Paraneptunicella aestuarii: one gene and its partners. The protein of the gene in region 3 interacts with the protein of the main gene of each other region in a pairwise test. Links are inferred from orthologs where the notes say so. Each region holds a gene or a part of one and is shown on either strand. Other genes may lie near its edges. The genes, in order: ftsZ, srmB and KIH87_RS03465.

The links.
Region 1: the proteins of KIH87_RS03465 (region 3) and ftsZ interact in binary tests that used the Escherichia coli proteins (3 or more experiments, as listed by UniProt). The link is inferred for Paraneptunicella aestuarii from one-to-one orthologs.
Region 2: the proteins of KIH87_RS03465 (region 3) and srmB interact in binary tests that used the Escherichia coli proteins (3 or more experiments, as listed by UniProt). The link is inferred for Paraneptunicella aestuarii from one-to-one orthologs.

Annotation. Positions count from the first base shown.
Region 1 is NZ_CP074570.1:4,009,991-4,018,167, forward strand. Bases 4,846-7,617 are described here. They hold ftsZ (cell division protein FtsZ), read right to left. Parts: upstream 6,922-7,617; coding sequence 5,770-6,921; downstream 4,846-5,769. Other genes in these bases: lpxC (UDP-3-O-acyl-N-acetylglucosamine deacetylase), read right to left, coding at 4,846-5,543; ftsA (cell division protein FtsA), read right to left, coding at 6,980-7,617. In the rest of the region: KIH87_RS15455 (M23 family metallopeptidase), read right to left, coding at 3,441-4,358; more of lpxC, read right to left, coding at 4,629-4,845; more of ftsA, read right to left, coding at 7,618-8,177. UniProt on the Escherichia coli protein: Essential cell division protein that forms a contractile ring structure (Z ring) at the future cell division site. The regulation of the ring assembly controls the timing and the location of cell division.
Region 2 is NZ_CP074570.1:3,858,494-3,866,828, reverse strand. The notes cover bases 3,402-6,331. They hold srmB (ATP-dependent RNA helicase SrmB), read right to left. Parts: upstream 5,496-6,331; coding sequence 4,308-5,495; downstream 3,402-4,307. Other genes in these bases: KIH87_RS14845 (multifunctional CCA addition/repair protein), read right to left, coding at 5,789-6,331; KIH87_RS14855 (XTP/dITP diphosphatase), read right to left, coding at 3,705-4,295; hemW (radical SAM family heme chaperone HemW), read right to left, coding at 3,402-3,677. Outside these bases: KIH87_RS14875 (response regulator), read left to right, coding at 1-972; KIH87_RS14870 (PAS domain-containing protein), read left to right, coding at 999-1,487; KIH87_RS14865 (DUF2884 family protein), read left to right, coding at 1,643-2,446; more of hemW, read right to left, coding at 2,532-3,401; more of KIH87_RS14845, read right to left, coding at 6,332-7,030; KIH87_RS14840 (ExeA family protein), read left to right, coding at 7,346-8,257; KIH87_RS14835 (general secretion pathway protein GspB), read left to right, coding at 8,250-8,335. UniProt on the Escherichia coli protein: DEAD-box RNA helicase involved in the assembly of the 50S ribosomal subunit at low temperature. Exhibits RNA-stimulated ATP hydrolysis and RNA unwinding activity. Acts before DeaD.
Region 3 is NZ_CP074570.1:810,715-819,111, reverse strand. The notes cover bases 3,071-6,062. They hold KIH87_RS03465 (bifunctional tRNA (adenosine(37)-C2)-methyltransferase TrmG/ribosomal RNA large subunit methyltransferase RlmN), read right to left. Parts: upstream 5,139-6,062; coding sequence 4,002-5,138; downstream 3,071-4,001. Other genes in these bases: KIH87_RS03455 (IscS subfamily cysteine desulfurase), read right to left, coding at 6,059-6,062; ndk (nucleoside-diphosphate kinase), read right to left, coding at 5,427-5,858; pilW (type IV pilus biogenesis/stability protein PilW), read right to left, coding at 3,071-3,908. Outside these bases: hisS (histidine--tRNA ligase), read right to left, coding at 1-362; ispG (flavodoxin-dependent (E)-4-hydroxy-3-methylbut-2-enyl-diphosphate synthase), read right to left, coding at 535-1,653; KIH87_RS03475 (RodZ domain-containing protein), read right to left, coding at 1,696-2,859; more of pilW, read right to left, coding at 2,877-3,070; more of KIH87_RS03455, read right to left, coding at 6,063-7,210; Fe-S cluster assembly transcriptional regulator IscR, read right to left, coding at 7,245-7,718; tRNA (cytosine(32)/uridine(32)-2'-O)-methyltransferase TrmJ, read right to left, coding at 7,830-8,397.

The DNA of each region.
Region 1 (8,177 bases), 3.2 Mb from region 3 along the record:
TCCTAAAACTTAGGATTAGCGCTTTTATTGAGAACAAGGCGAAAACGCGGAGTGTACGAGTAGTACATGAACACTTCCAACGAAGTTATCAATAAAATAAGCAATCCTATAAGCCGATATATTTTGTTGTAGAGCAAGGCGAGAGGGCGCAGTGTACGAACAACTCTCAATCCTAAAACTTAGGATTAGCGCTTTTATTGAGAACGAGGCGGAAGCGCGGAGTGTACGAGTAGTACATGAGCACTTCCAACGACGTTATCAATAAAATAAGCAATCCTCTAAGCCGATATATTTTGTTGTAGAGCAAGGCGAGAGGGCGCAGTGTACGAATAGTACATGAGCACTCTCAACGCAGCTAAACACAAAATAGGCGGCTTAGGACAATTTACCGTGGCATTGTTTGTATTTCTTGCCCGACCCACAAGGACAAGCCTCATTACGCCCTACTTTCTGCTGGCGTTTGGTTACTGTTGGGCCTTGTAGATCGTCGTCAAATCCTGCGTGCTCAAATTGCATTCTGGCACTTTCCGCTTCTGCTTGTTGACGGCGTTGCTCTTCGACGGCTTCTACGTCTGATTCTGCACGCACCTGAACTTTGCTCAGGATACCGACCACATCAACTTTCAACGCTTCCAGCATGTCGGAGAACAATTCAAAAGACTCGCGTTTATATTCCTGCTTAGGGTTCTTCTGGGCGTAACCACGCAAATGAATCCCCTGACGCAAGTGATCCATTGCAGCCAAATGTTCTTTCCAGTGGCTGTCGAGGCTTTGCAACATGATGGCTTTTTCGAAATGACGTAGCACATCGGCTCCCACCATTTCTTCTTTCTCTTTGTAAGCTTCGGCGACTGACTCGTGAATGCGCTCACGCAATCTTTCTTCGTATAGCTTGTCGTCATTATCCAGCCATTCCTGAATTGGCATGTCGATCATAAACTCTGACTTCAAGCGCTCCTGCAATCCGGGTACATCCCACATTTCTTCCAGAGATTCTCTTGGAATATATTGTGAAATCACATCTTCCAGAACGTCATGACGAACGGCTTCGATAGTTTCTTTGATATCGCCTTCTTCCAACAGCTCGTTACGTTGCTCGTAAATGACTTTACGCTGATCGTTGGCAACATCGTCAAACTCAAGTAGCTGTTTACGAATATCGAAGTTACGGCCTTCCACTTTGCGTTGTGCATTTTCGATAGCCTTGGTTACCCAAGGGTGCTCAATGGCTTCACCACGTTCCATTCCCAAGCGCTTCATCATGCCAGCCATACGCTCAGAGGCAAAGATACGCATCAATGGATCTTGCAGTGACAAGTAGAAACGGGAAGAACCTTTGTCACCCTGACGACCTGCACGGCCACGAAGCTGGTTATCAATACGACGAGATTCATGACGCTCAGTACCAATGATGTGTAAACCACCGGCATCTAAAACTTCATCGTGAGACTTCTTCCAGGCTTCCTTGATCTTGGCAATTTGCTCTTCAGTGGGGTCTTTCAATTCAGCCACTTCAACTTGCCAGTTACCACCCAATACGATATCCGTACCACGACCGGCCATGTTAGTAGCAATAGTCACGGCTCCGGGCTTACCCGCTTGGGCAACGATTTCGGCTTCTTGTGCGTGGAACTTGGCGTTCAATACTTTGTGTGGGATTTTTTCTTTTTTAAGGATTTTTGACAGCAATTCCGAGTTTTCGATAGACGCTGTACCCACCAATGTTGGCTGGCCTCGTTTTACGCAATCTTTGATATCTTCAACAATAGCTTCGTACTTTTCTTCCGCTGTCAGATAGATCAAATCCGCCATGTCATTTCTGACCATTGGCTTGTTGGTTGGCACAACAACGGTTTCCAAGCCATAAATATGTTGGAACTCGAATGCTTCAGTATCAGCAGTCCCTGTCATACCCGCCAATTTGCTGTACAAGCGGAAATAATTCTGGAAGGTGATAGATGCCAGGGTCTGGTTTTCATTCTGAATTGGCACGCCTTCTTTCGCTTCAACAGCCTGATGCAGACCATCAGACCAGCGACGCCCTTCCATAGTACGACCAGTGTGTTCATCGACAATCACCACGCTGTTGTTACTGACGATGTAATCAACGTCTTTCTGGAACAACTTGTGTGCACGCAATGCAGAATTAACATGGTGCATTAAAGAGATATTAGCCGGGGCATACAGTGAGTCGTTCTCATCAAGAATCCCCTTTTCTTTCAGGATTTCTTCGATGCGAACCTGACCACGTTCAGTCAAATGAATTTGTTTGGCTTTCTCGTCGATAGTGAAATCACCATCACCTTCAACGCCTTCTTCGTCTTCTTTTTCCTGCTGAACCAATTGCGGGATCAGTTCATTCATTTGCTGATACAGAGCTGAACTGTCGTCGGCTGGGCCAGAAATAATAAGAGGAGTACGCGCTTCATCAATCAGGATTGAGTCAACCTCATCCACAATGGCGTAATGTAGCGGGCGCTGAACACGTTCATCTGTAGAGAACGCCATATTGTCACGCAAATAGTCGAAACCAAATTCGTTATTGGTTCCGTAGGTAATGTCCGCTTGGTATGCCTCACGCTTTTCTTCCGGATGCATACCAGGAATATTACAGCCAACGGTTAAACCTAAATATTCAAATAAAGGGCGGCTCCAGTCAGCATCACGTTTTGCCAGATAGTCGTTAACTGTAACGATGTGAACGCCTTTGCCAGTCAAACCATTCAAATAGGCCGGTAATGTCGCTGTAAGGGTTTTACCTTCCCCGGTGCGCATTTCAGAAATTTTGCCATCATTCAGCACCATACCACCGAGCATTTGTACGTCGAAATGACGCATTTGGAAAACTCGTTTACTGGCTTCTCTTACTAGAGCAAAAGCTTCCACAAGCACTGAATCGGTACTGGCACCGTCCAGAAGACGTTGCTTCAATTCTGCACTTTTGTCTTTGATTTGCTGCTCAGACAGAGCTTCGTATTCTGGCTCTAATAAATTGATTTGAGCAACATGTTTGTTCAGTTTCTTGATGATGCGGTCGTTACGACTACCAAAGACTTTTGTGAGAATGTTAGACAACATGGATTTTTCGTTTCCCAATATTTCTTATGCTATGCAAATTCCGCTGCAATTTACATTTTTGTCAGCCTCATCAATAACAGACTGAGCTTTATTCAGTTAAATCAACACACATCCCTGCCAAGCCACCTCGGCAAAGACCCGTCACCTACGTACTGGAAGTTTGAGCGCCGCGACTAAAATAGAGTGTCGCAAATACAATGTCCACAGGCTAATGAAGCTCTATATGTGTACACTCAGGCTAATAATCAATACGTGCCATAATATTTCTTTGAACCCGCAGGATTTTACACCTATCTATACATAAAACAATCGGCTCATAAGAGCCGATTGTTTCTAATTATCTAAATCTTACTGGAATAAAGTTAATTTACCGCCGATTCTCGATAAACATATTGTAATGGGTCGAGCTGCTTGCCGTGTTTCAACACTTCATAATGAACATGAGAGCCCGTAGAACGCCCGGAGCTTCCCATGGCTGCGATATGCTGCCCTTTAGTAACAACATCGCCCACTTTTACCAACAAATCCTGATTATGTCCGTAACGAGTAACCAGGCCGTCGCCATGATCAATTTCGATCATGTTACCAAAGCCATAACGCTGACCAGACCAAGTGACTAACCCTGCACCTGTAGCAAGAACAGGAGAACCCATTTTCCCGGCGAAATCCAAACCTTTGTGCATTGCAGGCATGCCGTTAAAGGGATCTTTACGAACACCGTAGTAGGACGACAGCCAACCGGAAGATATAGGACGCCCTGAAATATAGGCTTCAGCATTGATATCATGATTCAACATAATGGTTTCCAGCGCTTCAAGCTGTTGAGTCTTGTCATCCAATACCAACAACATGCTATCAATTTGCTGTAGAACATCTTTGCTGGACTCAATAGTAACATCAACATTGCCAGCAGACGGCCCGCCCATCGCAGGAGGTTCTTCCAGATTAAATTCACTGACATCCAGATCGGATTCCAGAGCCAGCTTTTCTCCCAGCGCGTTCAGACGTTGCAATTGACTTTGCATTTCTCCCAGCTTCATCAGCATGCCGGTTAATTGCTGTTCTGTATTTTGCTTGAGAACTTCAACTTCCTGACGCTGTTGAATGAGACCACTTTGAGTGAAGGCGATACGTGCCTGGGTATCAGATGGAGTGTGAGTAGAACGGCCAGCCATAAAGATTAGGCCAGCGACCAGCACGGTTGCCGCAACTAACTGTCGTCGCGACAAACTGTAGATAAATCGAAATCGTTTACTTCGATATAAGACGGTAAAACTCATACTATTCTTTGTATTTCCAATCTGTTTATCAACGTATTTTACGGTTTCAAAGGCTCAGTAATCATGAATAAAACCATGAATATCCATGTGTAATCAAGAGCAACCATGCATGTAGCACATACGCTAACATATTTTGTTACGTGTTATGTTTAGCCAATATAACACTCTCAGTCAAAAAATCAGTAGCCTTTTTCATACCAAAACATATTTGCTTTCTGATTTTTCAAAAAAAATGCCGCTTGAAAGCGGCATCTTTAAAGACTTTTAGTGTTAGCTCATCCAGGCTGGCAAACCAAACTGAATTGGAGAAGATTCAGTTTCATCAAAGCTAACAAATTCCCAACTCTGCTTATCTTGCAACAGTTGGTTTAACAATTTGTTATTGAGTCCATGCCCTGATTTAAAGGCTTTTAACTCACCAATAATACTGTGACCAGCCAAATACAAATCGCCAACGGCATCCAGGATCTTATGCTTAACGAATTCATCGCTATAACGCAGACCTTCCTGATTCAGAACACGGAATTCATCTAATGCAACCGCGTTTTCCATGCTGCCGCCCAAAGCCAGATTATTGGCATGCATAAATTCCAAATCTCTCAGAAAACCGAAAGTGCGCGCACGGCTTACTTCGTCAATATAGGAATCGCTGCTGAAATCCAGCACCATGTGTTGGCGGCTCTGGCTAATTACCGGGTGATCGAAGTCAATTTGAAAATCAATACGGAAGCCTTCATAAGGATGAAACTCAGCCCACTTATCTCCGTCTTCGACGCGAACCTTACGTTTGATTTTAATGAACTTCTTGGAAGCATTAAGCTCTTCAATACCCGCTGACTGCAACAGGAATATAAACGGGCTGGCACTGCCATCCATAATAGGAAGTTCATTACTGTCGACTTCAACAATAATGTTATCAATTCCCAACCCTGCTAAAGCAGACGACAAATGCTCAACGGTAGAAATGCTGTCACCGTTTTCATTGCTCAGGCAAGTACATAACATCGTATCCCCAACCAGATCTGCCTGCGCAGGAATATCGGCGTGAGGGACGAGATCGATGCGTCGAAACACGATGCCCGTATTGGCTGGTGCTGGTCTAAGGGTCATCTGTACCTTGTCACCCTTATGTAGCCCAATCCCTGTGACCGAAACCGATTGTTTAATGGTACGTTGTCTAATCATAGATTCTTGTATTTGCTTATATTTCTGCCGTTAACAAGTAGCAATTACTGACCAAATAGTCAAAAAGGCCGGGCATTGTATGGATTTTTGTACAAGTTGTCAAAAAACTTACATAAACCCATCGGACACAAATAACACTTTTGTCTCAGTTCGGCACATTACCCCAAAAGTCGGCAGAGTGATTAGATACCGCTTTTGGGATAAGGTTCCGTATCAGAAACAAAATTTAGTCTGCTTGCTTTCTCAAGAACGCTGGAATATCTAAATATTCCAAATCATTTCCTGTTTCAGCCTTGGTATCATCAGTACCTGTCGCTCTGACTTTTTCACTGGCATAGTCAACTTGCGGTTGCAAACGGAAATCATTGTCACCATTAACAACGCGTGACGCACGATTGCTTACCAGAGAAATTTCCGGCTTGCGCTCACCAATACCCGTTGCAACCACGGTCACACGGATTTCGTCAGCCATTTCCATATCGATAACCGTACCCACAACAACCGTGGCGTTTTCAGATGCAAAGGCTTTAACCGCATTACCAACAGTTTCAAATTCGTCGATGGCGAAATCAGGGCCAGCAGTAATGTTAACCAAAATACCGCGAGCACCAGACAAATCGATATCTTCCAATAATGGACAGGCAATCGCCGCTTCTGCCGCTTCTTCTGCTCTGTCTTCACCCGTTGCGGAACCGCTGCCCATCATAGCCGTTCCCATTTCTGACATAACAGTACGAACGTCAGCAAAGTCAACGTTGATAAGACCAGGACGAGTAATCAACTCGGCAATACCTTGTACTGCACCGCGCAATACATCGTTAGCAGAACTGAACGCCTTTAATAGCGGAGTTCCGCGCCCCATAACTTTCAACAGCTTTTCGTTGGGAATGGTAATCAATGAATCGACGTACTTTTCCAGCTCTTGAATGCCTTCTTCAGCAATAGCAATACGCTTCTTACCTTCAAATGGGAAAGGCTTGGTCACAACGGCTACCGTCAAGATATTAAGCTCTTTGGCAATCTTGGCGACTTCCGGCGCTGCACCAGTGCCTGTACCACCGCCCATACCGGCAGTGATGAAGATCATATCCGCACCTTCCAGTGCCTGACGGATTGTTTCACGATCTTCCTGTGCCGCAGTACGCCCTACTTCAGGGTTAGCACCTGCACCTAAGCCTTTTGTTACCTCAGAACCAATTTGCAAGGTAACATTGGCAGATGAGCTTCGCAGTACCTGAGCATCAGTGTTAACAGCAATAAATTCAACACCCTCAATACTATGCGAAACCATGTGTTCTACGGCGTTTCCGCCACCGCCACCGACTCCGATGACTTTAATTACAGCTTCTTCGCTGTGGCTATCCATTAACTCAAACATAATCACTCTCCGAAATTTAACGCACTTTTAAATGCAGTGACTGAAAGCAGTCCCCACACTAAAATTCCCCTTTAAACCAGCTTTGCAAGCGTTGCCAAACGCTTTCGCCAGCTTTGTTTTTATTGGTATTCTTTGCCTGCGCCATCTCATTACCATAATGTAATAAGCCAACCGCAGTGGAAAAGGCTGGATCTTCAACATATTCAGACAACCCTTTCACCTTTGTCGCTCGTCCTACGCGAACCGGCATTTGGAAAAATTCCTCAGCAAACTCAACCGCCCCTTCCATCTTGGAAGAACCGCCAGTTAGCACAAGACCCGCAGCAATCTGCTCACCCAGGCCACTGTTACGAATTTCTCTATGTACCAGTTCAAACAACTCCTGATATCTGGGCTCAATCACTTCTGCCAATGTATGTCTCGACAATGAACGAGAAGGTCGCCCGCCTACGCTTGGCACTTCAATGTTTTCTTCCATGCTAACCATGTCTCTCAGCGCACAGGCGTAGTTAATCTTTATCTCTTCCGCATGGCTAATCGGCGTGCGGAATATCTTGGCAATGTCGCTGGTAATCTGATTACCAGCCACCGGAATCACTGCCGTATGGCGAATTGCGCCGTCGGTATACAACACCATATCAATAGTGCCGCCACCAATATCAACAACACAAACACCTAATTCTTTTTCATCATCCGTTAGTACCGCGTAACTGGATGCCAGCGCAGAAAATATCATATGATCCGCTGTCAGCTCGCAACGTTCAATACATTTCACTAAATTCTTTGCCATATCATCCGCACAAGTAATGATATGTGCCTCAGCTTCCATTCTGACTCCCGACATGCCAATCGGATTTTTAATGCCTTCCTGCACATCTATCGTATATTCCTGCGGTAACACATGCAGTAAACGACGTTCTGCCGCAATTGGCACTGAACGCGCAGCGTGGATAACATTATCCACATCGTCTTGTGTCACTTCCTTATTATTAATAGGCACCATGCCACTTTCGTTCTGGCATTGTACATGGCGTCCGGAAATAGACATGAACACAGATGAAACGCGGCAATCAGCCATTAATTCCAATTCTTCAACAGCGCGCTTAACCGACTGAACCACCAGATTCAAATCATTTACACCACCTTTATCCATACCTCGAGCTGCATGTGTGCCAACACCCACGATGCTGATGTCACCATCTTCCAGCAACTCACCAACAACGGCCTTTACCTGACTGGTGCCGATGTCGAGTCCA
Region 2 (8,335 bases), 3.0 Mb from region 3 along the record:
GTGGCGCGCAAGCAAGCCGCCAAATGTTTACCTGAAAATTGGGATGTTGCAGTTCATTTTGCCAAGCATGGTGGCGAGGCCATTGCTGCTTTAAAGGAAGGCAAAGGTGATTTATTGTTGCTCGACCTCAATATGCCCATTATGGATGGCTATCAAACTCTTGATGCAATCCTCAGAGAAGATCTTGAAACACAGGTTATTGTTATCTCTGGTGATGTTCAACCCACTGCTCATGAGCGAGTCAAAGCGCTTGGAGCTATTGATTTTATTGAAAAACCAGTAAAACCTGCCGTACTCAAAAAGGTGTTGATTGAACATGGCATCATGCAGTGCAAATGGCCTGAACATGAGCTTTCCCGTTCAACTGATGATGAATTAAATAGCGACATACGCGACTGTTATCAGGAAATTGCCAATATTGCGATGGGCAAGGCCGGAGATCATCTTGCGCGTTTGCTCAATGTTTTTGTTCGCTTGCCTATACCCAACGTGAACCTGATCGAAGTGTCTGAGTTATATATGATGTTGCAAGACATCGAACTCAAAGATCAGGTATCCGGGATTTGCCAGGGCTTTATTGGCCCTGGAGTTTGTGGCGAAGCCTTATTCATTTTAAGTGACTCAAGTTTCGATGATGTCGCCAAAATTCTCGGAGTTGAAGGCGAGGTTGACGATCAGGTGCAACTGGAATTGCTGATGGATGCTGCCAATATTCTCATTGGCACCTGTTTAAATGGTTTAGCAGACCAACTGGATTTGCAGTTTAGCCAAGGGCATCCGGTAGTGTTAGGGCAGCATCGCAGTATTTCTGAATTGATTTCACAAAATAAGATGCGTTGGAATCGCACACTTGCCATTGAATTAAGTTACGGATTAGAAGGATACAACGTGCATTGCGATTTGGTCTTTTTACTGACGGAAGAATCAATGAAAGTGATGAATTATAAGCTGTCACATTTGTTGGAGGACTAGATATCGTGTCGTTTCAGAACAAGCATATGCAAGACGAGTTTTCAGAATTTCACTGGATGATGGACATGGTTCAGACCGTGGATGTTGGTATTGTCGTGCTCGATCGAGACTATCGTGTTCGTGTCTGGAATGCATTCATGGAAAGTCACAGCAGCATGTTACCCAGTCAGGTGCGTGAAAAGTGCCTGTTTGATCTGTTTCCTGACTTAAATCAGAAATGGTTCCGCAATAAGTGCCGTCCTGTCTTTGATTTTCGAGGCCGGGCTTTTATTACCTGGGAACAACGACCCTATGTTTTTAAGTTTCCCAACTATCGTCCTATTACGGGTACAGAAGATTTCATGTACCAAAACATCACATTATCACCCTTAACTAACACCATAGGCAAAGTTGATTACTTGTGCATGATGATTTATGACGTCACGGATATTGCTGCGCATAAAAAGCGCAGTGAAGCGTTGGAAGTGACACTAAACGAATTACAGGAAAAGCTGGCTTCCAAGGAAAAAGAATAAGCCGAGCAGCCATTATGCAAAGAACTCATGTTCATATTTAAAGATCAATTCTGATCGCCGTGATATTTAAGCCATTTATCTAAAAGATTGTTTCCTGACATCTATTTTAAGGCACAATATAGCCCAGTTAAGTGCTATTGATTTGGGATATTCACTTGTTAACCAACGTCTCCAAATACGCCCTAATGGCGTTTTCTGTTTTTATGACAAGCTATGCTCAAGCCGAGCTGCAATGCGATGTTGATTTACGTTACGGATTTATCGTAAACGACAAGCATATTCGTGTTGTTGACGAACAAATCACCCGGTATCAGATTAATGGTGATAACCAACTCATTGTTGGCGGTCACTGGATCCAGCTTGATGAAGAGCAACAAGCCGACATCAAAGCGCTATCTGACGAAGTGCATGACATTGTCCCCAATATGATATTACTGGCTGTGGAAGGCGTGGAATTGGCAGTGGATACTGTGCAGCACGTCTATGTAGGCTTGGTGGGCAGTGATCACCAAAGCTACGACAAAATTGAATCGTCGTTAGAAAGAGTTAAGAGGAAGGTTCACCAAAAGTTTATTCATGCTGGAGATAATTACTACATAGGCCCAGGCAGTCTGGAAGATGTTGACGAATTCGTTGACGAAGAACTGGAAGAAGAACTGGAAAGCGCCATTAGCACGTCTTTGGGCGGTATCTTGTCAGCCATAGGCGGCCTGACCTCCAACAACGACGCCAACATGGAAAAACGCATTGACGAGTTATCCCAACGTTTGGAACAAATGGGCGAAGAGATTGAACGCACCGTGGGGCCCAAAGCTGGCACATTGCGTAAAAAAGCCCAATGGTTTTGCAATCGTATCGAACAGTTAAACGACATCGAAGAACGCTTAAGAAGCAGTATTAAACAACTGGAACCTTATGATGTGATTGTGGTTGGAGAGAAGGAGCTGTCTGAGAGGTGATATTTTTCAAGGACTTTCTTTATCTGTCACGGAGCACTTGATGCGCCATCCCAAGAGCTCTGACATCTATGCTTTTCTGCAAAGACTACAAAAACAATTCCAGTAACTCATTTAAAAAGCGTTTGCCCAGGTCGGTGGTTTCCCAGTGAGTTGGTGTGTCGATAAGCCAGCCTTTTTGTTGTGCTTGTTCGATAATGTTCAGCAATTCAGGGGCTGAACTGGATAAGCCGGTGGTGTGTTCGTAGCGCTGTTTCGGGCAAGCTTCGAACAGGCGAAACTGGTTCATGAAAAACTCAAATGGGCGATCTTCCTTTTCCACCAGCCAGCTTTCATCAAGGTAGTTATTCGAACAATCCATATAACCTTTAGGATGTTTGATCTTGACAGTGCGTGTAATCGTGCCAGTTTCGGCATTGGTGATTTTGCCATGAGCACCGCAACCAATGCCTATGTAGTCGCCAAAACGCCAGTAATTCAGGTTATGACGGCATTGATGCCCGGGTTTGCTGTAGCCAGAAATTTCGTATTGCTCGTATCCGGCTTTTGCCAGTAGTGCTTGGCCTTGTTCCTGGATGTCCCACAAGGTGTCGTCGGGAGGCAATGTCGGTGGCTTGGAATGAAACAGGGTATTGGGCTCAATGGTTAATTGATACCAGGACAAGTGAGGGGCATTCAGTGCGATGGCTTGTTGCAGATCGTCAAGTGCCAAGTGGGCATCCTGCTTTGGAAGACCATGCATCAAGTCGATATTAAAGCTGTTTAAGCCAACGTTTCCTGCTTGCTGTATGGCTTGAATCGCTTGTTGGCTGTCGTGGATGCGCCCCAGTATTAGCAAATGGTTAGTCTGGAAGCTTTGCACTCCTACCGAAATACGGTTGACACCTGCCTGTTGGAACCCGGCAAAGCGTCCGCTTTCTATGGTTCCCGGGTTGGCTTCCATAGTGATTTCGGCGTCTTTTGCCAGAGGCAAATGTTGTTGAACGCCTTGCAAAATGGCATGAATGCCTTCGGGTGAGAACAAACTCGGCGTACCACCACCGAAGAAGATGGTTTCTATGGTTCGTCCTTCAACCCGCTTTGCGTCTATCGCTAAATCATTTAAAAGGTGTTGAATGTATTCTGCTTCGGGTATGTCGCTTTTAACACCGTGGGAATTGAAATCACAATAAGGACATTTCTGCACACACCAGGGAATGTGAATATAGAGAGAAAGTGGTGGTGCAGTGAGCATGGGATACTTTTACGGCGTGAATCTATGTTAATCGCGAAGCTGAGCTAACAGCTTTTGCAACGCCTGACCACGATGGCTAATGGCGTTCTTCTCTGCTTTTTCCAACTGGGCTGCTGAACGATTTAGCGATTCTACCCAGAATACCGGGTCGTAACCGAAACCGCCTTCGCCTTGGATCTCATGCAGAATTTCGCCTTGCCATTGTCCATGAGCAATAATGGGGGTAGGGTCGTTTTCATGTTGCATCAACACTAATACGCAATTAAATTTCGCGCCTCGTTGACCTGCTGGAGCATCCTTCATGGCATCCAATAGCTTGACGATATTGTCGCTGTCGTTAGCATCTGCGCCAGCGTAACGCGCTGAATAAACGCCGGGCTCGCCACCCAGAAAATCCACTGATAAACCTGAGTCGTCGGCAATCGCTGGCAAACCCGTATGCTTAGCCGCATTACGCGCTTTGATAATGGCATTTTCGACAAAGGTTGAGCCTGTTTCTTCGGCTTCAGGCACATCGAATTCAGATTGAGGTACAACTTCAATACCTAAATCGGCCAGTAAGGATTGTAGTTCTTTCACTTTACCCGGGTTGCCTGTGGCGAGAACGACTTTTTTCATGACTTGGTTTCTCTACTTGGGCTTTTTACTGGCGGATTTCTTCTTGGCTTTGGCTTTTTTGCTTTTCGCTTTGCCTTTTATCTTCACTTTCTTCTTGCCTGGAAGCGCGGCAATTTTGTGCTGTGGGCGCAAGCCGTCGATCACACGAGGCTTAAGCTTTTCATCAATGTAGCGCTCGATTTTTGCCAGTATTGCCATATCGTGGGCTTCGACGATGGAAATCGCGATGCCTTTTTGCCCGGAACGACCAGTACGACCAATACGGTGAACATAAACATCGGCAGTGCGTGGCAAATCGAAGTTAATAACATGGCTGACGTTGGGAATATCAATACCGCGAGCAGCGACGTCGGTCGCCAGCAATATTTTAACCTGACCTTGTTTGAACTTATCTAATGCCAGAATACGCTTGTCTTGCGCCATGTCACCTTGCAAATAAACACTGATGATCCCTTGAGACTGTAATTGAGCTTGTAGCTGCATTACGCGCTCACGGGTTTTGACAAACACAATGGCGGATTGCGCATCATTTTTCAGGATGTGAGAAAGTAAACTCAGCTTGTGATCGTAACTGTCGGCATAGTGTATCCATTGCAAGATCTTTGGACGTTCTTTGCGTGAAGGATCTGAGCTGACTTCGACGGGTTCATTCAATATATTGCGAGCAAAAGACGCAACGCCGTTACCTTCCAGTGTGGCAGAAAACAACATACTTTGACGACGCCAGCGCGCTTCGCCACTGATTTGATTAACGACGCCACCAAAGCCCATGTCTAACATGCGGTCGGCTTCGTCGAGGATCAGGCATTCAATCTCTCGGCAATCGAATCTTTCGCCCTCGATGTGCTCGAACAAACGTCCGGGGGTGGCGACCAAAATATCCAGATTTTTTTCCAGCAAATCATGGTCTGTACCGTAGTTGATACCGCCAGTGATCACGCCGCAAGATAATTTGGTATAACGGCAGATGCGTTCGCATTGTTCTGCTACCTGAATAGCTAACTCACGAGTAGGAGTAAGCACTAACACTCTGGCTGAACCGGGCTCTCTGCGAGGAACATCGAGTAACATTTGGCATACAGGTAACAGATAGGCGGCTGTTTTGCCTGTACCTGTTGGTGCAGTAGCCAGTAAATCCTTTCCATCCAGTGCTGCGGGAATAGCAACTTTTTGAATGCTGGTGGGCTCAGTAAACCCCATATCTGCAAGGGCTTTGCAAAGCTTGTCATCAAGTAAAAATTGCTCAAATTGACTCGACACTGGACTGATTCTCGTATGCGTTATAAAAGGTCGGCGATTATAAAAGAAATAAGGGGTAATACCAATTAAACTCTGAATAACAGTCCTGAATGCTCAATTACCTATAGAAATTTATCGCAGAGTCGCCGTGAATCCGTCCTTGGAGTCTCCACAGCCGCTTCCATGCGGCTGAGGCTCTGCTTATAACTTTCTATGGGTAATTCTTTGTCGTCAAAGTAAACGTGCTCTAAACATCAATATCCGTTACTATCCAGTTCTGGTCTGGGAACCGCTGCCACTCTACGTTGCCGTTCGCGTTCAATGGCATCACGAATTTGAGCACCTTGAACGCCTGACGCCATAATGGCTTTTACGTCTATATCTGACGCTTCTTTGTAACAAGTACGCAAATAATCTGCTTGAGGATAACGACGATCTTCAAACCCGGTTCGGCCTCTGGCATCGGCTTCACAGGCAAGCAATATATGCTCAAAACGTTCCGGCTTGCGCCAGGCATCCATCTGATTCAGCATTTTGACAATAGTCGATGGTTTCAGCTTAAAAGCGGTATGTACCTTTATGTGCAGCTCACACACCAGCTTGGCGATGTCTTTGGCTTTGGTTGGGCATTTCAGGCGATGACTCATCGATTCTACCAGCGGCACACCGTTCGTTTCGTGCCCAATATGACGAGGCCACATTTCTGCGGGCGTAATGCCCTTGCCCAAATCATGAGCGAGAGCGGCATAGCGAACGTCCAATTCTGGTGAGAGCTTCGCCGCTTGTTCCAATACCATCAAGGTATGAATTCCTGAATCAATTTCCGGGTGATGCATAGGAGGGTTCGGTACTCCCCAAAGCACAGCCAGTTCTTTAAACCAGTAATTTAAGGCATCGCAAGATTGCAGTACACGGAAATATTCCTGTGGGTTTTCACCCAATAAACTGCGTTCCGTTTCTTTCCATACTCGCTCGGCAGCCAAATATTCCAGCTCACCAGAATGGGCAAGGGTACGCATTAATTCCAACGTCTCGTCGGCAATGCGAAAGCCATATTCCAGATAACGAGCAGCGAATCGCGCTACTCTGAGTACGCGTAAAGGGTCTTCTACAAAGGCATCGGAAACATGGCGCAGAATACGATTGTCGAGGTCGCTCTTGCCATTAAAAGGATCGATCAGATTGCCTTGCTCATCTAATGCCATGGCATTAATGGTCAGGTCTCGGCGTTGTAAATCCTGTTCTAAGGTAATGTCTTGCGAGAAGTCACAAATGAAGCCGGTATAGCCTTTGCCAGACTTTCGTTCTGTGCGAGCCAGTGCGTATTCGTCTTTGGTTTGTGGATGCAAAAATACCGGAAAATCTTTTCCTACCTGCTGATAACCCTGATTCAACATGTCATCAGGCGATGCGCCGACCACGACCCAATCCTTGTCGTATACTTCTCGTCCTAATAATTTGTCTCTAACTGCGCCACCGACCAGATAGGTTTGCATTGTCATTGTGCCTTCTTAATTTTCCGCTAAATAAGTGTGTATAACTGCAAGCCACCGACAGAAATTGGTCGCAGACTCGCTGTAAATCAATCCCTTGAGGCTCCACAGCCGCATCCTTGCGGCTGAGGGTCTGCTCCCAACTTTCTGTCGGTGACTGATTATTTGGAACAGTTATGTAGTAAGGATATATTCAGCCTATTATGCCTGAACCAAGTTATAATTGCGCGAACAGCCGCAAGGCAGCATTACAAGCTTTGACTTGCCTGATGGAAGTCGTTAGCTTATGTGCCGCTTTTTAAAGAAAATGAATGAGTTATGTATCTCAACTATTTTGGTTTAAAGGATAATCCGTTTTCAATCGCTCCGAATCCAGATTATTTATATATGAGTCCGAGACATCGGGAGGCTTTGGCACATCTCACCTTTGGTTTAAAGGAAAGTGGCGGGTTCGTGATGTTGACCGGAGAGGTTGGTACCGGGAAAACCACGGTGTCGCGGAAATTATTGCAAGAATTGCCGGAGAATACCCAGGTTGCCATGATCCTGAACCCGACCCTGTCGGCAATGGAGTTGTTGGCGACCATTTGTGATGAGTTGAATATTGACTATCGTCAGCAAGATGCCAGTTTAAAGTATTTCACCGACAAAATCCTTGGCAAACTCACCAAGAACCATCAGGCGGGTATCAATACCGTTCTCATCGTTGATGAAGCTCAGCATTTAATGCCCGAAGTTCTTGAGCAATTGCGTTTATTGACCAATCTGGAAACCAATCGGGAAAAATTGCTTAAGGTGGTATTGATTGGGCAACCCGAATTGCAGCAGTTATTAAAACGCAATGAATTACGCCAATTAGCCCAGCGCATTACGGCGCGTTATCACTTGCTACCGCTAACCGCCCCGGAAGTGAAAGAGTACGTGGCGCACCGACTGCAAGTGGCGAATGGCAATCGTAATATCTTTAGTGAAGCGACCCTGAAAACTGTTCATCGCATTACTGGCGGCATTCCTCGCGTTATCAATCTATTATGTGACCGAGCATTAACCTTAACGGCCAGCAAGCAAATGCTGGTGGTAAAACCTCATGTTTTTCTTGCTGCGGCGGCTCAAATATTGGGTGAGGATGTGGTCGCTCAACGACGCTCAAAAGTCTGGCCGGTTATCTTGTCTGGATTATTTGTCGCTTCGGTATTGTTGGGTTTTATGACAGGGAGTTGGTATGTCTGAGCGTATTTCTATTGATGCATTGAAGCCGGGCATGGTGATCATTCAGATCACGGAACAAAATGGCCCAGTGCGAATTCG
Region 3 (8,397 bases):
CGCCCTTTTTGTGGACGCTCGTGGCGGAACATGGGCCCCATATACCAAAGGCGCTGTTGCTGGTTGTACAATAATCCATGCTCATTACCCGCACGAACACAACTGGCTGTGCCTTCAGGGCGCAAAGTCAGGCTGTCACCATTGCGGTCTTCAAAGGTATACATTTCCTTTTCCACAATATCGGTGACTTCACCAATTGAACGCTTAAACAGATCGGTGCTTTCAACAATAGGAGTACGGATTTCTTCATATCCATAGCTGGCAACAACATCTCGAATTTGTTGTTCCATCCACTGCCAAAGCCTTGATTGCTCTGGCAGACAATCATTCATTCCACGAATAGCTTGGATTGTTTTACTCACGACGTCAGATCTCTCGGGGGTTAAATACCACGTTTCAGCAAAAAGCCATGCATTATAGGGATTTTCGAGGCAAACAACAACGCTTCAAGCCCGCTAATGCGATGTAAAAACAGGTAGGGAATAGAGAGCAGCCGAACCTCGGTAAATCCGGCTGTAGATAGATCATTAAAGACTAATCAATATTTTGCGTAGGAATACGATTTTCGGCACTTAACTGAGCCGCTTTTGCTCTGATTTTCTGTTCCAGAATCTCGACCAACTGGTCATTGGGCAAACGTTCTTTTTGTCGCTTACCATCCAGATAAAAACCGCTCATATTACGAGCACCCGTAAGTCCCAAATCAGACACTTCGGCTTCACCCGGGCCATTGACAACACAGCCAATCAACGAGACATCCATTGGCGTAACAATGTCTTCCAAGCGCTCTTCCAAAGCATTTACTGTAGCGATAACGTCGAATTCCTGACGAGAACAAGTTGGACAAGCGATAAAGTTGATACCCCGGCTACGAATGCGTAGCGACTTAAGAATATCAAATCCGACTTTGATTTCTTCCACCGGATCGGCGGCGAGCGAAATACGGATCGTATCGCCAATACCTTCAGCCAGTAACATTCCGAGTCCGACCGCACTCTTCACTGCACCAGCACGAAAACCACCCGCTTCAGTGATGCCTAAGTGCAACGGCTGTTTAATTTGTTTTGCCAGCAAACGGTAAGCACCAACCGCCAGAAAAACATCTGACGCCTTAACGCTGACCTTAAACTGATCAAAGTTCAATTTGTCGAGAATATCCACATGGCGCATTGCCGATTCCACCAGCGCTTCCGGTGTTGGCTCACCATATTTTTCCTGCAAATCTTTCTCCAGCGATCCGGCATTAACGCCTATGCGAATAGGGATATTCTTGTCTTTCGCACTATCAACAACGGCTTTCACACGCTCCATGTTACCGATATTCCCCGGGTTAATACGAAGACAATCAGCGCCATATTCAGCCACTTTAAGTGCGATACGATAGTCAAAATGGATATCAGCGACCAGTGGCACATTCACTCGCTCACGGATCACTTTAAACGCTTCTGCGGCATCCATAGTAGGCACAGACACGCGCACAATTTCACCACCAACCGCCACAATTCGATTAATTTGCGCGACAGTAGCGTCCACATCAGTGGTGGAAGTATTGGTCATAGACTGCACAGCAATAGGTGCACCAGCACCAATGGGAACATTTCCGACATTAATCCGCGTCGATTCACGACGCGTGATAGGCGACTCTGTCTGCATTGAGGTATTTACTCCACTATTTCCACTATGAGCATCTGCAATTTATTCGCCAAGAGGTAATTCAAAACGCGCTGTATATCCCGCTCTAAAACGAGACATATCGACAGGCTCACCGGCAAAGGTGATTTGTACAGACTCAGGTGCTCCCAACACCACTTCAAAAGGCGGGATACCCGACACAGGCATAACACGACCTGACGCTTTCACACCGTAAGCAATATCTTCTCCGGTTGCGTCAGTGATCTTGACCCAGCAATCGCCTGCAAAGGTGAATACCAATTCAACAGGGTCTGACATAACCACTTGGCTATCACCCTGTGCCTCAGGTTGTTCCTCTGCAGTCATTGAATCTGTAGAAGAATCGTTCATATCTGAGCTTGTTATCTCTTCACTAGTCACGTCAGCATATTGAGAGCTATCTTCCTGCCTCGTGATTTCTTGTAGCGAGTCGCCCGCTAAAGAACTGTCTTGCGTAGCACGCACATTAGCACCAGCCAACGCTTCATCAGCATCTTCAACGACTTGTTCAACCTTAGAATCAGCCACAGACACATTATCAGATTCAAACGGCGCGCCAGTGTCAGATGAATAATCCAGCTCATCAGAACTGATTGATGTTTCCGATGTTTCCATACGATCAGCATCCGGAGCATCCGTGTTTAGCTCTGATTCTTCACGATTTTTTTGGCGTTCAGCCACATGACTCATACTGCTTGTATTCGTTTTAGCTGATTGACTTGAAGTCGTCTGCTTCTGGGAAGTTTGTGCAGGTGAGCTCTTACTAGACAGACTCGTGCTAAATTGCCCTTGCTGCAACCACCACATCACAACCAATGCCAAGACAATAATGATGATGAAATAAGTAAACATCATCAAACGTTGATCGCTGGCTTGTTTCGACACTTTTTGAGAAAAGCTCTGCAATTTTGCCGGCTCTTTCTCTTGTGCATTCATCTGCTGATAAGCTTCTAACACCTTGTTGTAATCCAATCCCAACAAGCGTGAATACAATTTGATATAGCCGCGAGTAAAAGTGGCAGAAATGTCAGCCGAATAATTATCTTCTTCCAAATCAACGATAATCTGTAAGCGCAGGTGCAACTTATCGGCAACGGCTTCACGCGTAAGCCCCTGCTCTTCACGGGCAGTCTTCAATATCGAGCCCGGGCTAATTAATTCAATATCGTCCTGTGTTTCGTTACTCATTATTACTACTTTTCCCGCTATTTAGCGTTAGGATCTGAAACAATCAATCGTGTTCCAACTTTAATCTGTGAGTTTGTGCTTAACCCGTTCCACTCAATAAGACGTTGCATACGTACATTATATTTCAACGATATGCGATATAGGTTCTCTCCAGGCTGAACCACGTGGATTCTATCTGACAACGCAGGCTTTTCCAATTCGCCGTTATTCATTGTGGTAGCGTTTTCAATACCTTTGCTGGTTTCCTCAGCTACATCAATCAAACGGGACGGCTCATATTGCGGGTACAACTGCTGCAACATATCTCGATACCCATTGGCAACATCCTGATTTCCAAGCCCCTGCTCTATCGCAATCGCATATTCAAGAGAACGAGCCGAGACCGGAGCCAATTTTTCAAATCGTTGCAACGCATCCTTGGCATCTTGCCAACGTTGCGCAGACACCGTCATTTCCAGCAACAGAAAAGCACTTTTCACTCTGCCTGGTTCATGGCTTAAGGCCGTCTTCAAATAATCAATGGCTTGAGAAATCTTGGCTTGAGCCTGACTACAAATGGCCAAATTCTCATAGGAACCGGCTGTATGTGCATATTGCTGAGAATTAATGGCCTGGAGCAGATATCGTTCAGCCAGAGCATAGCTTCCCTGAGTACACAAAAACGCACCATAAGAATTCAGCAAGTCGGCATTTTCATCATCCAGCCTTAACGCCTGTTGATAATATTGTTCAGCAAGGCGAGGCTCATCGACAGATTGATAGTAATAGGCAAGGGCGAAATGGGTATCAACTAACCCGGGAGCAAATTTCAGCGCTTTGTCCAGATTCGCTTTTGCCTGAGTATAGTTGCCATTTTTAAGATAGGTTAAGCCAAGAGAAACACGCGTTTTCGCCGCTTCCACTTCATTCACATTCTGATGAACAGACGAAGAACTGGAGCTGCATCCCGCTAGATACAAGAGACCTATAGCCACTAATAAAGATTTGACTAGTTTATGCCAACGGATATTCAATTTACCGCGAGCTCCGACTTGTAGCGTTGCATCCATGGAGACTTTCCACATAGAATGTAATCGTATGATTTAAAAACAGTTTATATAATACCTAAGAAAAATCGAATAGATAGGATAAATATTCAAGTATTACGACTGCATCGCAACCTGAATGGCATCCCCTTTCGACTGTTTCTTCATCATACGTTTGGTACGGTCGATCACATCGCCAACCAACTGACCACAGGCCGCATCAATATCATCGCCGCGAGTCTTGCGCACTACAACAGTAAAGCCATATTCCATCAAGACTTTGGAGAAGCGGTCAATACGAGAATTACTCGGACAGGTATAAGGCGAACCAGGATAAGGATTAAAAGGAATAAGGTTGATCTTGGACGGCGTGTCTTTCAATACCTTAGCCAACTCATGGGCTTGATCCATGCTGTCATTCACGCCATTAAGCATAACGTATTCAACCGTCACACGGCCTTGATTGGCATTGGATTTAGTCAAATAACGACGAACTGAGGCTAAAAACTCACTAATAGGATATTTCTTGTTTACCGGTACTAATTCATCACGCAATGAATCATTGGGAGCGTGCAATGAAATGGCCAAAGCAACATCTATTTGATCGCCCAACATATCCAATGCCGGAACGACACCAGAGGTACTCAAGGTAACGCGGCGCTTGGACAAGCCAAAGCCAAAGTCATCCATCATTAAGCGCATGGCGGGAACAACATGTTTCATATTCAACAAGGGTTCACCCATGCCCATCATCACCACATTGGTAATAGGACGCTTGGAGGTGTCTTTGCTCAACCCGATAAAGTTAGCAACACGCCAAACCTGACCGATAATTTCAGCAACCGACAAGTTACGGTTAAAACCTTGCTGAGCGGTAGAGCAGAAGCTGCATTCCAAGGCACAACCCACCTGGGAAGACACACACAATGTGGCGCGATCCGATTCTGGTATCCAGACAGTTTCTACTTCCTGTCCACCTTCCAGCAACATGGCAAATTTGATAGTGCCGTCACGCGCTTCTTTATGAAAGGAAATTTCGGGCGCTTTCACTTCACAGGTATTAATCAGCTTTTCCCGCAAATTTTTATTGAGGTTAGTCATGTTATTGAAGTCGCTTTCACCATTGTGGTAAATCCACTTCATAACCTGATCAGCACGAAAAGGCTTTTCACCAATGCTGGCAAAAAACTCACGCAAGCCTTGCTTGTCGAAATTCAACAGGTTGGTTTTGCTCGGCAGCGCCACTGCTGTCATGCTGTTATCCTCAGTCTTAGGTGTTACAGGTGTTGTCTAAATACAAGCTTAGCTAACAGGTTTAGTCAAAAGCTCGCAAAAAGGCGAAATATTGTACAAATTTATAGTGTAAAAAGCGACTATAGAATTTGTCCTATCATGTCTTTTGAAAGTGCGTTTCAAAAATGTCTTTCGAATATTGAGTCGCTAATAAGGAATCAAGATTAGAAAAACGCCTCAGCAAAAAGCACAAAACAAAGCGCAAAAAGGGCGCATTAAGCGCCCTGATGACTTATTTTGTATCGCAGATTAACGAGTACGAGGGCAAATCTCTTCGTCAGCGAAGAAATAAGCGATTTCACGCGCCGCAGACTCAGGTGCGTCTGAACCGTGAACAGCATTCTCGTCGATAGACTCAGCGAAATCAGCACGCAAAGTACCAGCCAATGCATCTTTAGGGTTAGTTGCACCCATGATTTCACGATTTTTTCTTACTGCGTCTTCGCCTTCAAGTACTTGAACCATTACAGGGCCAGAAGTCATGAATTCGATCAATGCAGGGAAGAAAGGACGCTCTTTGTGTTCTGCGTAAAAACCTTCCGCTTTGTCTTTGCTCAAATGCACCATTTTAGATGCAACAATGCGCAAGCCAGCAGTTTCAAAACGGTTGTAGATCGCACCGATGACATTCTTAGCCACGGCATCAGGTTTGATAATAGAAAAAGTACGTTCAAGTGCCATGAATCGGCTCCAATTTGCTTAATTCAAAAAAACGGCGCGGATTATATGCAATAAAAATAGCCGTGCCTATGCCTTGCGAGCTTTTTTTTCAACTTTTCTGCATCATTTTATTCACAGGCTTGTTCATTAAGCCTGGGCAAAAATAATAAACCATCGTGAAATCAGAGACTTTAAGCTCACTGTTTAACCTGAACAGCAAGCTAAACCTGACGTAACTTGCTAACGGCATCAATCACAATATCAGCCGCTCTATCAACATCTTGCTCAGTGGTAAAACGACCAAAGCTGAATCGAATAGAGGCATGTGCCAGTTCATTTTCAACGCCTAATGCTCTTAACACATAGGAAGGTTCAAGACTGGCAGAAGTACAGGCAGAGCCAGAAGAGACAGCAACATCTTTCAACGCCATTAACAAGGCTTCACCTTCCACCTCGGCAAAACTGATATTTATAATGCCCGCAACGGCAGCCGACTGCTCACCATTCACAAATACATTAGGTAATGATTGCACTTTCTGCCAAAAGCGCTGTTTCAGGTTGAGAATCCTTTGCGCTTCCGCTTGCAATTTTTCACCAGCTAAACGACAGGCTTCACCCAAGCCAACAATCTGATGCGTTGCCAAGGTTCCCGAACGCATACCACGTTCATGCCCACCGCCATGAGTCTGAGCAACCAGCCTCACTTTAGGCTTACGCTTAACGTAAAGCGCTCCAATACCTTTGGGGCCATAAAATTTATGAGCAGAAATGGATAGCAAATCAACGCCCAGCTCACGTACATCAATGGGTAGTTTTCCCGTGGCCTGAGCCGCATCAACATGCACCAAAATGCCACGTTCAGCACATAAAGAAACGACAGTCTTAATATCCTGGATAACGCCAATTTCGTTGTTTACCTGCATCACAGACACCAACACCGTATCGTCTCTCAGCGTTTTGGCAAACAGCTCCATATCCAACATGCCATTGGCTTGCACATCCAAAAACGTCACATCAAACCCTTGCTCTGCCATCCACTCGACAGTATCCAACACGGCTTTATGTTCCGTCTTTAACGTGATGATGTGTTTGCCTTTCTCCTGATATTGCTGAGCCGCACCTTTAATCGCAAGATTGTTGGATTCGGTCGCACCGGAAGTGAATACAATTTCTCGGGGATCGGCATTGATAAGGTTAGCCACTTGTTCCCGAGCTTCCTCAACCGCTTCTTCGGCTTGCCAGCCATAGCGATGAGAACGTGATGATGGATTACCAAAACATCCATCCATTGTGAGGTATTTCGACATTAACTCTGCCACAGCGGGATCGACTGGCGTCGTAGCAGCATAATCAAGATAAATAGGCGCAGACATAAAGAACCTTACTCAGAAGAACTTTGCACAACCCTTACAGTTGCATGCTAATTTCAATTTCTCTGGATGATGTCTTACTGTCCTGACGATCCGCAGTATTCTTCACATCAGCTTGAGACATCAACTCTCCGAGCGTGATGTTATCAAGAAATACTGCGATTCGCTCGCTCAAATCTTGCCAAAGGCTATGTGTAAGGCAACGCTCTCCACCCTGACAATCAGCCGCACCGGAACAGCGAGTAGCATCAACGGTCTCATCAACGGCACGAATCACCTGACCAACAGAGATCATCTCAGGCTCTTTACCCAAGCGATAACCACCACCGGGGCCTCGAACACTGGAAACTAATTCTTCACGACGCAAACGGGCAAACAACTGTTCAAGATAAGATAGGGAGATCGCCTGACGGACAGAGATATCTGCCAGCGACACAGGGCCTTTCTGAGAATGCAGCGCTACATCCAGCATCGCAGTTACAGCGTATCGACCTTTGGAAGTAAGTTTCATAACAGTTGCCTTGGTTGAGTTGCCAAGGATAGTCACATACCTGACTAAATCAGTCAAGTATTCCAAAGGAGCCAAAGCCGACTCGGGTCTGTAAAGAAAATGTTGCCGACGCTATTCTCTTCCAGCCTCGTCAGCCACCTTATTTACCGAGCTCAAAATACCGCGCAAGATATTCAACTCTTGCGATTCAGGACGAGCACGATTAAACAAGCGCCGCAGCTTGGTCATCACAATGCCAGGATGATTAGGAATAATGAACTGGGTACGCTGCAAGGTTTTTTCCAAATGCACATAAAAGCCTTCAAGTTCTTCCGACAGTGGGTACTCACTTTGCTGTGACGGGATCTTGTCTTTTTCCAGAAACGCCATGCGAACTTCATAGCAGAGAGTTTGCACCGCCGCCGCCAAATTTAAAGAACTGTATTCAGGGTTAGCGTCAATGCACACATGAAAGTGACATAGCTGTAATTCTTCATTGGATAAGCCGCTGTTCTCTCGACCAAACACCAGCGCGGTTTTGTATTGCTCAGATTCAGAAACAATCTTCTTGCCACATTCTCTTGAATCCAGCATCGGCCAGGACAAGGTACGAGAACGAGCACTGGTTCCAATTACCAAACCGCAATCACTAATGGCATCTTGCAGATTGTCAAAGGTTTGCGCATGAGCCAACACATCA